Regions from separate parts of the Sorangium sp. So ce362 genome, predicted to be linked through region 1. Evidence: riboswitches for the same ligand, from Rfam matches in the RefSeq annotation. Region 1 holds a riboswitch; each other region holds the start of a gene.
The links. Region 1 has a riboswitch for cobalamin ahead of WMF17_RS20110 (ribonucleoside-diphosphate reductase subunit alpha). Riboswitches for the same ligand answer to the same signal wherever they lie in the genome.

Region 1 (5,036 bases):
ACCGGACGGCAGCACGATCGCGCTCGGGGTCGGGTACGGGGCGCCGCTGCTCGTGTTCCCGAGCTCCATCCTCAGCATCACCTCGCCGCCGGACCTGCTCAGCCACGTGGACGTGATCGAGCTCGACGTCGACTACTACGACCTGGCCTGGTACGGGAACGAGGCGCTCGTCATCAACGGCGGCTGGAGCGGCCCGGGCGGCTACACGAGCGGCGTCTATGCCCTCGATCTGACCGCGTCGCCGATCACGGAGATCCCGCTGATCACGAGCATCCCCGGCGCCTCCGCGGGGATCGCCGTGGACTCCGAGGGCAACCTCGTCACCGGGATCGGCCATCTGACCTCGCCCAACCGGACAGGAGAGCTCCGGATCTGGGCGGCGGCCGACGTCCAGGGCGTCATCAATGGCACGTGGAACGCCTACGCGTATGGCGGCAGCGAGGGCTCGCTCCTGGCGAGCAACGTGCTGAACGCGGCGGCGCTCGGCTTCGACGAGGACGACACCCTGCATGTGGGCGGCGGAGACGCGTTCGGCGTCGGCGGCGCGAGCGAGAACGGCTACGCCGCGCTCATCCGCGCCAGCGTCGTCGCGAGCGTCGTCGGGGGCAGCCAGACGCCGGTGAACGAGGCGAGCTCGTCGCAGTACCTCGAGCTCGCGCCGGACGTCTGCGAGGACGACAGCACGACCTCGCCCATCGCGTTCGTCGGCCACACGAGCGCCCTGGCGATCGTTTGGAACCCGTCGGGCGACGAGTACTCGTCCCCCGCGGGGCAGTGCTACTCGGCCGGAAGCGCCTCGGACTTCTGGGAAACCTGGGTGACGCCGAAGGTGACGCTGTACTTCCCCGACGGCGCGCCGGACTCCGACAGCGACGGCGTGCCCGACGGCGCGGACAACGCCTACCTCACCGCGAACTCGAACCAGCGCGACACCGACGGCGACGGCTTCGGGAACATCGCGGACGCGGATCTCGACAACGACGACGACGTGGACACGGACGATTACAACATCCTGATGGCGGCGTGGAACACCCAGCTGGGCAACTCCGGATACAACCAGCACGCCGACTTCAACGGGGATGGGAGCATCAACAGCACCGATTATAACATCCATTCCGCGCGCTACGGTACGTCGGCGCCGTTCTACTGATCAGCACGCGGGCCGCGCGACGCGTCGGGCGCGTTCCGACGCGTCGCGCGCCCGCCCTCGGAGGTCTCATGGTGTTTCGCATCGCGCGCGCGAGCGTGCTTCTGTCGGTTCTCACGATCATCGCCTGTTCCTCGGAGGACTCGCCGTCCGGGAGCGGGTCCGGGGGAATGGGAGGAACGGCCGCGCAGGGATTCGGCGGCGCGGCCGGTCAGGGAGGGGCCACCGGATCGGGCGGCGGGGCAACCACGTCGTCGAGCGACGCCGGGAGCGGCGCGGGCGGCGCGACGAGCACCGGCGGCTCGGGCGGCGCTGGGGGCGACGGCGGCGCTGGGGGTGCCGGGGGCGACGGCGGCACTGGCGGAGAGCACGCCACCGGCGGCGCAGGGGGTACAGGCGGGGCGGGCGGCGCTGGTGACGGCGGCGCTGGTGACGGCGGCGCTGGCGGCGGCGGCGCTGGCGGCGGCGGCGGCGGCGGCGGCGAGGGCTGCACGGGCGCGGAAACGGTGTTCGCCTCCGAGGTGGTAAGCCACCTCTTCGGGCCGGGCCAGACCTATGGGCAGGACAGATTCCCGGGCATCGCCTTCGGTCCTCCCAAGGGCGGGGGTTGCTGCGCTGGCTCGACCGACGTGGTGTCTCTCGGCAACGGCGGCACCGTCACCTTCGGCTTCTCGGGCAATCTCATCCTCGACAGGCCAGGACCGGACTTCATCGTCTTCGAGAACGCGTTCCAGACGGGCCCGACCACCGTGTTCGCCGAGCTCGCGACCGTGGAGGTGAGCCAGAACGGCGTCGACTGGATAGCCTTCCCGTGCACGGCCACGGCGGCCCCCTACGGCTCCTGCGCCGGCTGGCACCCCGTGCTCGCGAACCCCGACACGAGCTCCATCGATCCGACCGACCCCGAGGTCGCGGGCGGCGATGCATTCGACCTCGCCGATCTCGAGCTCAGCTTCGCGCGCTACGTGCGGATCACCGATCGGCCGGACTTGACCGGCGCAACGGGCATCTTCGATCTCGACGCCGTGGCGATCGTAAACGCGTCCTGCCCCTAGCTTTACCTCTGCTGCGGGAAGTCGGCCGGGAAGCGAACCGCAATGACGCCAAGGAACCAGGAAGCAGTAAGGAAAGCAGAACGGGGAAATGCCGGTCCACCCCCAACATCTCGCTTGACCGGAGGCCCGCACCACAATATGTAGTGCCTCGTGTTGGTGCCTCGGGCTTCGGTCCGGGGCTCAAAAGGGAACCCGGTGCGAATCCGGGGCTGCCCCGCAGCGGTAAGCGAGAACGATCTCCACGACGAGCACTGGCCTCCGGGCTGGGAAGCGGTGGACCGTAGGAACCCGGCGAGAGCCGGAGCGCTCGCAAGTCCGAAGACCTGCCAACATCCTGCGTCGGGGAGACATCCCGCGCCGGTTTGACCTGGAAGCCTCGTGGGAGGGCGGTAGGTCCGAGCTGGCGCCGACTCTCGCGCTTGTCCCGGTTCCGACCCCCTCCCGCGTCGTCTTCCTTTCGCCCGCGGGGGCGAGCGGTCGGTCCGAAGGCTCTCTCCTGAAGAGCACGCGCCCCGTGCGCATCGGCTGGCTTCTTCGCTCTCGCGGCATCGACGCGAGCGGTCCGGGACCGCTCCGAACGAAGCACGACGAGGAGGATTGCCATGCTGAGCGATACGTCGATGAGGAGCAACGGCGCGGCGCCGTTGCGCGCGCTCCACACGCCCCACACGAGCACCCGCGGCGCCGAGGACGCACTCCCACACACGACGATGCGGGTGAAGAAGAGGAACGGATCGAGCGAGCCTGTCGACGTCAACAAGATCGTCCGGGCCGTGAGCCGCTCTTGCGCCGGCCTGTCCGACGTGGACGCGCTCCGCGTCGCGACAAAGACCATCAGCGGCCTCTACGACGGCGCGACGACGCGCGAGCTCGATCAGCTCTCCATCCAGACGGCGGCCTCGCTCATCGCCGATGAGCCCCAGTACGCGAAGCTCGCGGCGCGCCTGCTCGCCACCTATATCGACAAGGAGGTCCGCAACCAGGAGATCCACGCCTTCTCGCAGTCCATCGCCGTCGGGCGGCGGCTCGGCCTCATCAACGAGCGACTCCACGGCTTCGTGGCGCAGAACGCCCGCAAGCTGAACGACGCCATCGAGCCGGGGCGGGACAACGAGCTCGAGTACTTCGGCCTGCGGACCCTCTACGATCGCTATCTGCTCAAGCACCCCGAGACGCGCCTCGTCGTCGAGACGCCGCAGCAGTTCTTCCTGCGCATCGCGTGCGCGCTGTCCGAGACGGCGGCGCAGGCCATCGAGCTCTACCGGCTCTTCTCGTCGCTCGACTACCTCCCGAGCTCGCCCACGATGTTCAACGCGGGCACGGGCCACGAGCAGCTCTCGAGCTGCTTCTTGCTCGACTCGCCGGAGGACCACCTCGAGACCATCTACCAGCGCTACACCGACGTCGCGATGCTCTCGAAGTTCTCGGGCGGCATCGGGCTCGCCTACCACCGCGTGCGGTCGCGCGGCTCGCTCATCGAGAGCACCAACGGGCACTCCAGCGGCATCGTGCCGTGGCTCAAGACGCTCGACGCGTCGGTGGCGGCCGTGAACCAGGGCGGCAAGCGCAAGGGCGCCTGCTGCGTCTACCTCGAGCCGTGGCACGCCGACGTCGAGGAGTTCCTCGCGCTGCGCGACAACACGGGCGACGAGGCCGCGCGCACGCACAACCTGAACCTCGCGAGCTGGGTGCCGGACCTCTTCATGAAGCGGGTCGAGGCCGACGGCGAATGGAGCCTGTTCGATCCCAAGGACGTGCGCGATCTGCCCGATCTCTACGGAGACGAGTTCGAGCGCCGTTATGCCGAGGCCGAGGCGGCGGGCCTCGCCAGGAAGACGATGAAGGCGCGCGAGCTCTACGCGCGGATGATGCGCACGCTCGCGCAGACCGGCAACGGCTGGATGACGTTCAAGGACAAGTCGAACCGCGCGTGCAACCAGACGGCGCTGCCGGGCCGCACCGTCCACCTCTCGAACCTGTGCACCGAGATCCTGGAGGTGACCTCGAAGGAGGAGTCGGCCGTCTGCAACCTGGGCTCGATCAACCTCGCGCGCCACACGGCCCTGCGGGAAGACGGCGCGGTCGCGTTCGACCTCGAGAAGCTCGCGCGTACGGTGCAGAGCGCGATCCGCCAGCTCGACCGCGTCATCGACCTCAACTACTATCCCATCGCCTCGACCCAGCGCTCGAACCTCCGCTGGCGGCCGGTGGGGCTCGGGCTGATGGGGCTGCAAGACGTGTTCTTCCAGATGCGTCTGCCCTTCGACGCCCCGGCCGCGCGCGACCTCTCGCGGCGGATCTCGGAGGAGGTGTACTATCACGCGCTCTCGACGTCCGCGGACCTCGCGGCCGAGAAGGGGCCCCACCCGTCGTTCGACGAGACGCGCGCCGCGCGCGGAGAGCTCCAGTTCGACGCGTGGGACTCCGTCCCGGAGGACACGGCGCGCTGGGAGGCGCTCCGCGCCCGCGTCCGCGCCGAGGGGCTGCGGAACTCGCTGCTCGTCGCCATCGCGCCGACCGCGACGATCGCGTCGATCGCGGGCTGCTGCGAGTGCATCGAGCCGCAGGTGTCGAACCTCTTCAAGCGCGAGACGCTCTCGGGGGATTTCCTGCAGATGAACCGCTACCTGGTCGCGGAGCTCAAGCGGCACGGCGCCTGGAACGACGCCGTGCGCGCGCGGCTCAAGCTCGCGGAGGGCTCGGCCCAGGGCCTCGACGAGCTGCCGGAGGAGGTCCGCGCCGTGTACCGGACGGCGTGGGAGATCCCGATGCGCTCGCTCATCGACATGGCCGCGGATCGCGGCGCCTTCATCGATCAGAGCCAGTCGCTGAAC
Region 2 (5,036 bases), 4.8 Mb from region 1:
CCGAGGTGCCGCGCCGCCGAGAAGCGCACGCCCGGGTGCGCGGCCCGCGCCTGCTCGAGCGAAAGCGGGATGTCGTTCTTCACGTGACCCGCCGCGAACAGGAAGAGCGGCACGACCGCCACCCGGGACACCCGCGCCGCGAGCGCCGCGAGCGCGTCGGCGAGATAGGGCGTCGCGAGCTCGATGTAGCCGTGCTGCACGACGATCCCGGGCCGCGAGGCGCGGTAGTCGGCCACGAGCGCCTCGAACTCGGCGTTCGACGCGGCGTCGCGGCTGCCGTGGCCGATCAGCAGGAGCCCGTCGTCATGCATGCGAGCGCCTCCTCCAGGGTGAGCGGAAGGCCCGCGTGGCCCCGCAGGGGGGACGGGCTCATCCGGGTCCAGAGCTCCGCGACCCAGGGCCGCCTGAGCCGCGCCCGCGCGAGGAGCTCCCCGCGCGCGAACACCTCGCGCGGCGGCCCGTCCGCGAGGACCTGTCCGTCGCCGAGCAGGATCGCCCGCGTCGCGAAGAGCGGCACGAGATCGACCGCGTGCGTCGCGGCGACCAGCGTGGTCCCCTGCTGCTCGGCGAGGGCGCGCAGCGTCCGGCAGAGGGAGAGCTCGCCCTCCGGGTCGAGGCCCGCGGTCGGCTCGTCGAGCAAGAGCACGCGCGGCCGCATCGCCAGCATCCCGGCGATGCACGCGCGCTTGCGCTCCCCGAAGCTCAGCGCCTCGATCGCGCGGCCCTCGAGGTGCGCGATCTGCACGGCGGAGAGCGCCGCCTCGGCGCGGCGCCGCGCCTCGGGCGCGGGCAGGCCGAGGTTCCTCGGGCCGAACAGGACGTCGTCGAGGAGCGTCGCGCCGAGCAGCTGGTCGTCCGGGTCCTGGAGCACGAGCGCGGCGCCCGCGGCCACGGCGTCCGAGGGCGAGCCCACGCGGCGGCCCGAGATCTCGACGCTGCCGCCGGGCGCAGGGAGGAGCCCGACGAGCGTCCGGAGCAGCGCGGTCTTGCCGGCGCCGTTGCCACCGAGCACCGCCACGGACTCGCCCTCGGCGACGTCGAGGCGCACGTCGCGCAGCGCGGGCTCGGCGCCGCGGTAGCCGATCCGGGGGGCGCGCAGGGCGATGGCGCTCATCCCGCCTCCCCGGCGGCGACGCTGAGCCCGAGCGCCGCGAGGGCGGCGGCGGCGAACGCGAGGTTCGCGGCGGGCGCGCTCGCCCGGCGGTCGGCGACGGGGAGCTCTCCCTTGTAGCCGCGGAGCTGCATCGCGAGGGCGGCGTGCTCGGAGCGCTCCAGGGTCCGGAGCGCCACGACGCCCGCGACGGCGCCGGCCGAGCGCGCGGCGGCGCGCGGGTGCGCGAACCCGCCGCGGAGCGCGGCGGCGCTCCACGCGCCGTCGGCCGCGCGCTGGAGCACGCCGGCGAAGCGCCGCGCGAGCGCGAGCAGCTCGACGAGGGCCGCGGGCGCGCCGAGCCCGGCGAGCGCCGACTCGATCTCGGCGGGCGCGGCGGCGCTGGCGAGCCACCGGAGCACCGCGGCCGCCGCGAGGACGCGCGCGGCGATGGCCGCGGCGCGGTCGGCCCCCTCGCGCGTGAGGGCGTCGAGCGGGAACGGCGCGCCCGCGAGGAGCGGCTCCCCCGGGGTGAGCGCGAGCGCGAGCGCGGCCGCGAGCCCCCCGAGCCACGCGGCGGGCGCGAACGCGCGGAGGACGGCGCCCGCCGTCACGCCCTGGAGGCGGAGGGCAGCGCACGCGACGACGAGCAGCGCGGCCGGCGTGAAGGGCGAGCGCGCGCCCGCGGCGACGCAGCACGCGGTCACGGCGGCCCCGAGGCGGAGCCGGGGATCCACGTCGCGGAGCCGCGCGGGGAGGTCAGTCCGCACGGAGGCCTTCAACGCCGGGCTTGCCGCCGGGATCGCCGGCGGGCTGACCGGCGCGCTCGACGAAGAGCACGCGCGAGAAGTAGCCCAGGGCGAAGCCGGAGAGGAGCCCCGCCCAGAGGAACGCGAAGAGCAGGAGATCGCCCTCGAAGCCCGCGAACAGCGGCCCCGTGTCGTGGCGCCCCGCGTCCTCGGCGACGCGGCGGATCACGGCCTCGTCGACCCCGTCCCAGGAGGCGTTGCCGCACGCGACGAGCCCGAGCGCGGCGGCGGCCGGGAGCGCGGCGGTGAGCCGGAGCGCCGCAGCGCGCGCGCGCCGTGCGAACGCGGGCTGCGCGCGCTGCGCGACCCGCCGTGTCACGACGCCCCCGCGGCGAGCGGGACGACCCGGAGCCGCTCCAGGATGTCGGGCCGCCGGGCGCGCAGGAAGACGAGCGCCCCCGCGGTCATGGCGCCCTCGAGGAGGCCGAGCGGCAGCTGGGTGGGGACGAAGGCGAGGGCGACGCCGGTGAACATGGACGTCACCGACCCTTCGCCCGCGAGCCCGAGCGCGAGCTCGAGCGCCGTGGTCGCGTACGTGGCCCAGTCCGAGGTCACGCCGGCCAGGAACCCCGCGACCCAGAGGCTCGCGCCGCAGCGCTGCGCGAGCCGGAAGGCGAGGAACCCGGTGAACGCGCCCGCGATGCCCATGGACGCGACGTCGGCGCCGAGCGTGGTGAGCCCGCCGTGCGCGAGGAAGAGGGCCTGGATGAGGAGCGCCACAACGGTGACGAGGACGGCCATCCAGGGGCCGATGAGCACCGCGGCGAGCCCGGTGCCGCACGGGTGGGAGCAGGTCCCGGCGGTCGGCACCGGCACGGGCATGCACGAGATCGCGAAGACGGCGGCGGCGACGAGGCCGACGAACGGCTTGTAGAAGACGTCCTGCCGGGTGCGCTGCCGGAGCAGATGGAGGGCGATCGCCACGAAGGGCAGGGCGATCGCGTTCCAGACCGCGCACCAGCCGAGCGGCAGGACGCCTTCCGCGAGGTGCATGGCGGCCGCGGGCCGGGCCGCGAGGAGCGTCGCCAGGAACACGCAGGCGATGGACACGGCACGGCCGTGGGGACCGATTTCGGCGCTCCGGGTGAGATCCGCACCCGAACGCCACGAAGACGTGCGCAAGCTGCACCTCGTGGGGGGCTCGGGTAGGTCTCCCGGCTCATGGGTTCAGGGAGCTGTTCGAGCTCCCAGCGCTGCGTCCACCTTCCCAGGCCTGTTCATGAGGCCCAGTGGTCTTCGGAGGCAGCTCCCCACTCACGGTGGCGGTACCGCGCCGGTTTCGCACCGGCTTCCCTGTTATGCCCTGAGGGCACCCGAGGCGTAGATTGTCAGATGGATCTCGGTAGCCCCGTTTCGCGCTCGGCGTCAAGGACGTCGCGTCGCGATCGCGGGGGCGCTCGTCTCGCGGCGCAGCGCGGCGCGGCGAGCGGGCGGTCCTGGCGCTGCCGCGGCGTGCCGTGCGCTGTTGGCGCCGCCCTGTCGAGCCGACCGGCGGCGCCATACGGGATCGCGCCCTGTGCAATGGTGGAATCGGAGGCGAGGACGGGAAGGAGAAGGAGAAATTGACCGAGACGCACGAGGCAAAGCTTTCTCGAAAATGCTGCAAGCCTTGTGCTTCGGTAGTTAAAGTCTCTTTACTTGCTCGCCTCAGGGTCGCTGCTTACCCCGGCGTCCTGTCGGGGCGTGCGCCGCCCCATGCGCGCGGCGCAGGTTCTGGGCCCTCTCGGCGCGTGCGCGCCTCGTGCGCGCGGCGCACGCTCCGGTGGTTTTCTCGCGGCAGTGTGCCTTGTTCGTCCTGGCTCTTTACTTATGAGCAGGTGTTCCGTGCCTGGCTCCCTTCGTCGCGGCGCCTGCCGTGAGGGGCCGGCGGGTTCTCGTGTACTCCTTTCCGAGAACGCGAAAATGGACTCCGCCGGAGGCTGTCTGCCGTGCACGGGTATGCCCGGCTCGAACGCGCATTCGCCGGAATGGGCGGCGTCTGCGCTGTGCGGTCGTCTGGCTGTCCTCGTGCCGGGCGCAATCCGCTCACCTGCGTGCATACGTTGCACTTTGTTATCGACAACCTGCCCTTGGGTGCCACACTCTGATCACCGCATGCGCACCGGCGCGGTTTCCCCCCCCGGCCCGGAGCGCGTGCGGGTTTTCTTGAGCACCGCGACGGACGTCCACCACGCCGCCGCGGTCCCCCTGCCGCGGTCATGTCTGGCCCCCCTCCAGCATGATGCGCGGTATTTTTTTGTCCTCCGGCGTGCGGCTCGGAGGCTCACTTTCCGGTGAACGCGGCCTGTGATTTCGCCAGGAAAGCTTTCATTCCGAGCTGCTGGTCGTCGCTGCCGAAGAGCGCGGCGAAGGCCTGGGCTTCCAGCTCGTTGGCGGCGGCGAGATCGAGGCTCTCGCCGCGCAGGATGACGCGCTTGGCGGCGGCGACGGCGAGCGGCCCGCGCGAGGCGATCTTGAGGGCGGTGTCGCGGGCGCGCGCGAGGAGCTCGGTCGCCGGGAAGACGGCGTTGACGAGCCCGATCGAGAGCGCCTGCTCGGCGGTGATCATATCGCCTGAGTAGATGAGCTCGCGTGCGCGTCCGGGCCCGACCCGTCGCAGCAGCCGCTGGGTGCCGCCGAACCCTGGGATGACGCCCAGGTTCACCTCGGGCTGGCCGAGCTTGGCGCCCTCCGCGGCGTAGATGAAGTCGCAGGCGAGGGCGAGCTCGCAGCCGCCGCCCAGCGCGAAGCCGTTGACCGCGGCGATCACGGGGAACGGGGCGGTCTCGATGAGGTCGCCGAGGCGGTGGCCTGCGTCGGCGAACCGCTTCGCGGCGATGCTGTTCATGGCGGCCATCTCGGCGATATCGGCGCCGGCGACGAACGCCTTGCCGGCGCCGGTCAGCACCGCCGCGCGGATCTCGTCGCCCTCGGCGGGCGCGAGCAGATCGCGGAAGGCCGCGGTGAGCTCGCCGAGGACGGCGGGGTTCAGGGCGTTGAGCTTGTCCGGCCGCTGGATGGTCACGGTGGCGACGTGGCCCGCGCGCTCGACGGCGACGAACTGGAGCGTACCGCGAGCAGGGATCCCCGGCTGCTGTTCTTGAGCGGTCATGGGGTGGGGTTAGCAGCGCCCGGCGCCGGGGGGAAGCGCCTGCCTC
Region 3 (5,036 bases), 3.8 Mb from region 1:
GCCAGCGCGCGGTAGAGGCCGATCGAGGAGAAGAGCGAGAGGAGCCCCGTGAACAGGAGCGGCAGCCCGAAGTCGCGGAGCATGCGCCGCCGGAGGGGCATCGGGGCCGCGCCGCCGCGCTCGGGCGCGCCCGTCCACGCGCGCAGGAGGTCGACCGCCCGCGCGACCGAGTCCTTGTGCCACGCGCGCTGGTAGAACGAGACGCCGAAGGCGAAGAGCGCGCCGAAGCCGAGCTGCATGAGCGCGTCGGCGACGCTGAAGGTGGCGCCGGGGCTGAAGGTGGCGCCGGGGCGCACGTAGGCGATGCCGATCGCGGTGCACCCGAGCCACAGCGCGAAGTTCAGGGAAGCGAGGACGTCGGGGAGCCGCTCGGCGCGGGTGAGGCCGCGGCCGAGCAGGGCGCGGTCGCCGGACGGGCCGGCCCGGAGGGCGGCGACGATCGGGCGCGTGGCCGGGCGGACGGCGAGGGTGAAGCCGAGGGTGCCGGAGAGCGCGAGGAGGGGGACGACCTCGAACCACGCCTGGAACACGACCTGGCTCTGGGTGCGGAGGAACGCGACGCAGAAGAGCAGCATGACATGCCCGCCGACGATGCCGGCGGCCGTCGCCGACTCGGCGAGCCTCGGCCGGAGCGCCGCGGCGAGGGCGCGCGCCGAGTCGGCCTCGGAGGCGCCGCCGTCGGCCGCGTCGGCGCGGAGCAGGCTGCGGTAGATGGCGCGGCGCATGCCGCCGGCCATGACGCCGAAGGCGACGGCCGTGACCAGGAGGCCGAGCCACGAGGGGGGCGTCGCGTGGCCGATCCCGAGCGGACCCGGCCAGGAGGAGGGCGCGGTGGGGGCGCCCCGGAAGGCGAGCGGCGAGACCGCGAGCGGCCACGAGAGGGTGCGGATCGCCGCGGCGATGGCGAAGCCGCGGTCGCCGCGGCGGACGAGCACGCCCGAGAGCGCGGCCGAGAGGGCCATCGAGGCGAGCAGGAGGATCGCCGGCCACGGCGTGGTGAGGGCCGCGGGGACGACGGCGGAGAGGAACAGCAGGGCCGAGAACAGCTCCCAGCCGGTCGCGACGAGCTCCGCGCGGGCGCGCGGCGCGCGCGGGGCGCGGAGCTGGGAGGGCGGCGGGGGGCTCACGGGGAGGGCGGCATGGAAGCGCAGGGCGCGCGCCATCGCAACGGCGCGCGCCTTGGGGCTACTGCCAATGAAGCGTCGCCCGCCCGATCGCCGTGAAGGGCCACCCCGGCGAGTAGTGGATCCCGGTGACCGCAGCCGGCTCGTACGGCAGCCGCGAGTCGCTCGCGAACTGGACCTCGCGCCACGTCGTGTCGAGGAGGTTCTGGATGTCCACGGCCGCCTCGACGTTCCTCCACCGGAGCCCCGCGTTCGCGTCGACGACCGTGAACCCCTCGGCGGTGAGCGACTCGTCCTCGGTCGCGGGCCGCGCGCCGATCGCCTTGACCCGCAGCGCGGCGAACGGCGTGAACGCGCCGAACGTCGGGCGGACGCCGACCCCCGCGGTCAGCGTCCGGGTCGGCGCGAGGGCGACCGCGCTCGCGTTGCCGGCGTTCACGCGGAAGCGCGCGCGGGTGAAGGTCGCGTCCACGTCGGCGAAGAGCCAGCTCCCGAGCCGGTAACGCGCGCCGATCTCGACCCCGTAGCGCCGCGTCTGCCCCGACGCCTCGGTCACGCCGGCGTCGCCGCTCCAGACCAGCTCGGAGTCGAGATCGAGCAGGAACCCGGCCGCGCTCAGCGAGAGGCCGCGCACGGGCGCGACCCGCGCGCCGACCTCGTAGCCCATCGCGGGGGTGATCAGCGTCGCCGCCCCCTGGGCCAGCACCACGCCCCGGGCGTCGTTCGAGTGGAAGCCGCGCCCGTAGTGGGCGAAGAGATCGACCCCGTCGATCGGCGAGACGATCGCCGTGAGCTTCGGGAGGAGCTGCATCTGCCCCTGGACGCCGCTCGACCTGTTCCCGGTCGCCTGGAGGTCCTCGCGCAGATCGTCCACGTTGACGTCGATCCACTGCCCGCGCGCGCCGAGCACGAGGCGGAGCCAGCGCCGGAGCCGGGCGTCCTGCTCGACGTAGACGCCGATCTGGCCCTCGTCGATGTGGGTCCGGTCCCTCTCCTCGAGCCGCTCGCGCGCCTGGTCGTGGTGGAGCGACTTGTCGATCCCGTCCGCGCGGAGCTGCGCGCCGAGCGAGGTCGTGAACCTCGCCCCCCCGAGCTCGAACTGCTTGCGGAACCGGAGATCGGCGCCTGCGACGGTGCGGTCGTCGTTCTGCTCGATCTGGTCGCCGTGGTCGGGGTCCTCGCTGAAGAACGTGAAGTTCGAGTACAGCGTGAAGCGATAGCTGAGGAGGTAGGCCATCGCGCTCAGGTCGGCGTCCCGCCACGCGGTCGAGAGGGAGACGGACCCCATGTGCCGCGCGGTCGACCCGCCCTCGGTCGGATCGACCGCGCCGAAATGATCGATGCACGGCTGTCCGAAGGCGGAGGGCGGCGGGTTCAGGCCGCCCTGCTCGCCCTCGCCGCACACGGCGCGCGCCGGGATCTGGCCGGAGCCGGACCAGGTCGACCCGTAGGACATCCAGGTCATCTGGACCTTCCCGGTGCCGCCGAGGTCGTGCGTCGCCCTCAGGAACACGTTGAAGCGCTCGAGCTGCTCCGGATTGAGGAACGGCCCGTCGTTCCGGTAGACCTCCGCCGCGGTCACCGCGCGCCAGCCGTCGCCGAGATCCGGCGAGGCGATCACGAGGCCGCGCAGGATGCCGTACTGCCCCACGCTGAGCTGCGCGGTGCTCTCGTCGAGCTTCTCGGCGAAGCGGAGGTTGACGGCGCCCGCCGTGCCGAAATCGCCGATGCTCGCGTAATAAGGCCCCTTGTAGCCGTCGAGCCCTGTCACGAGCTCCGGGATCATGAAATAGAGGTCGGTGAAGCCGTGCCCGTGGCCGTGGCTGACCAGGTTGACGGGCACCCCGTCGACGAAGAAGGCGACGTCGGTCCCGTGGTCCGCGTCGAAGCCGCGCAGGAAGTACTGGTTCGCCTTGCCGCCGCCGGCGTGCTGCACGGCGAAGAGCCCGGGGACCGCCTCGAGGATGTCGCCCGGCCGGAGCCTCGGCCTGAGCTCGAGCTCGCGGTACCCGACCGAGACGCGCGATGCGGCCTCGCTTCCCGGCTTCTCCGCCTGCACCGTGACCTCGAGCGCGCCCCCGTCCGCGGGCGCCTCGGCGCGCGCCGGCCGCGCGGCGGCCAGCAAGAGGGCCAGTGCGGCCATCCGACCGAGCGGATGGCGGTGTGCGTGGCCGATCGTGACCGTCTCGCGGAGCATTCATGTCCTCCTTCGCTGCAATCGCGCGGAGCGGCGGCGGGCCGCTCGTGTCGAGCTCCGCGGGGAGGAAAAGGCGAATCCGGCGCGATGCGCTGGACCGACCTCTCGCCCCCACGGGCGACCGAAAGGCATCGCGGGGGGCGGTTCGGGATCCGGGACGTGCGCAGAGATGCACCGGCTCGGACCTAACCGCCTCCCTCGAGGCTCCCAGGTCGAACCGGCATCGGATGTCTCCCCGTCGCCGGGCGCTGGCAGGTCTTCGGGCTCGCGAGCGCTCCGGCCGGGCCGGCTTCCTACTGTCCACCGCTTCCCAGCCCTCGCGGGCCAGTGCTTGTCGTGGGAGGTCGTTCTCGCTTACCGCTGCGGGGCAGCCCCGGAATTTCACCGGGTTCCCTATTCAGCCTGGACAGGCGCCCAGGCACCAGCGCGGTCGCACCCTAAGGTGGCGCCCCTCCGGCTGTCAATCGTTCCCGCTCACCTCGCCCGCTCCGCTCGCAGCGCTCGCGCCGCTCGCGCCGCTCGCGTGAGGCCTGCTCGACCCCTGCGCGACGTCCGGCGTGCGGGCCGAACGTTCGAGCTCTAGCGAGGATGGGCTCGCTCCTTCGTGGAGCGCGTGCTACACGGCCGCCGCTGTACATATATGCCGCGTAACGACCTCCGCAACATCGCCATCGTCGCCCACGTCGACCACGGGAAGACGACCCTCGTCGATCACATGCTCCGCCAGTCGGGCGCCTTCCGGGAAAACGAGGTCGTGGCCGAGCGGGTCATGGACTCGAACGACCTCGAGCGGGAGCGCGGCATCACGATCCTCGCGAAGAACACGAGCATCCGGTACCGCGGGGTCAAGATCAACATCGTCGACACGCCCGGCCACTCCGACTTCGGCGGCGAGGTCGAGCGCACGCTGATGATGGCCGACGGGGCGCTGCTCCTCGTCGACGCCGCCGAGGGCCCGCTGCCGCAGACGCGGTTCGTGCTCTCGAAGTGCCTCCAGCGCGGCTTCCCGATCATCGTCGTCATCAACAAGATCGACCGGAGCGACGCGCGCGCCCACGAGGTGCTCTCCGAGGTGTTCGACCTCTTCTGCGATCTCGAGGCGAGCGACGGGCAGATGGACTTCGCGACGCTCTACGCGGTCGCGAAGTTCGGCCAGGCCAAGCGCGAGCTCGAGGACGAGGCCACGGACCTCGTGCCGCTCTTCGAGACCATCCTCGAGCGGGTCCCCGGCCCCTCCGGCGACCCCGACGGGCCGCTCCAGGTCATCGTCAGCAACACGACCCACGACGACTACGTGGGCCGGCTCGCGGTCGGCCGCGTGGTCCGGGGCACCGCCCGGTCCGGCGTCGACGTCGCGCTCCTCGGCGAGGACGGGCAGTCGCGCGGCTACGTGAAGATGCTCTACGCCTACGAGGGGCTGAAGCGGGTCGCTGTCGAGAGCGCCGTCGCGGGCGAGGTGATCGCCATCGCGGGGATCGATGCGGTCACGATCGGCGACACGATCGCGGATCTGGCGCGCCCCGAGGCGCTGCCGCGGATCGTGGTCGAGGAGCCGACGATCAAGATGAAGATCGGCGTGAACACGTCGACGTTCGCCGGCAAGAGCAAGCAGTCGAAGTACCTGACGAGCCGTCACCTGAAGGAGCGGCTCGAGCGCGAGGCGATGAAGAACCTCGCGATCCGGGTGGAGCCGACCGAGGTGCCCGACACGTTCG

Region 2: it holds a riboswitch for cobalamin, as region 1 does, so the genes downstream of both, WMF17_RS01590 (energy-coupling factor ABC transporter permease) here and WMF17_RS20110 (ribonucleoside-diphosphate reductase subunit alpha) in region 1, are expected to answer to the same signal.
Region 3: it holds a riboswitch for cobalamin, as region 1 does, so the genes downstream of both, WMF17_RS05625 (TonB-dependent receptor) here and WMF17_RS20110 (ribonucleoside-diphosphate reductase subunit alpha) in region 1, are expected to answer to the same signal.

What each region holds. Positions count from the first base shown of each region.
Region 1 is NZ_CP150332.1:5,174,179-5,179,214, forward strand. It holds gene WMF17_RS20100 (hypothetical protein) at 1-1,150, shown strand, start outside; gene WMF17_RS20105 (hypothetical protein) at 1,219-2,202, shown strand; cobalamin riboswitch at 2,340-2,547, shown strand; gene WMF17_RS20110 (ribonucleoside-diphosphate reductase subunit alpha) at 2,805-5,036, shown strand, end outside.
Region 2 is NZ_CP150332.1:395,596-400,631, forward strand. It holds gene WMF17_RS01570 (CbiX/SirB N-terminal domain-containing protein) at 1-311, opposite strand, end outside; gene WMF17_RS01575 (energy-coupling factor ABC transporter ATP-binding protein) at 287-1,114, opposite strand; gene WMF17_RS01580 (CbiQ family ECF transporter T component) at 1,111-1,860, opposite strand; gene WMF17_RS01585 (hypothetical protein) at 1,850-2,218, opposite strand; gene WMF17_RS01590 (energy-coupling factor ABC transporter permease) at 2,215-2,949, opposite strand; cobalamin riboswitch at 3,027-3,231, opposite strand; gene WMF17_RS01595 (enoyl-CoA hydratase/isomerase family protein) at 4,163-4,990, opposite strand.
Region 3 is NZ_CP150332.1:1,418,169-1,423,204, reverse strand. It holds gene WMF17_RS05630 (ATP-binding protein) at 1-1,163, opposite strand, end outside; gene WMF17_RS05625 (TonB-dependent receptor) at 1,186-3,321, opposite strand; cobalamin riboswitch at 3,555-3,762, opposite strand; gene typA (translational GTPase TypA) at 3,962-5,036, shown strand, end outside.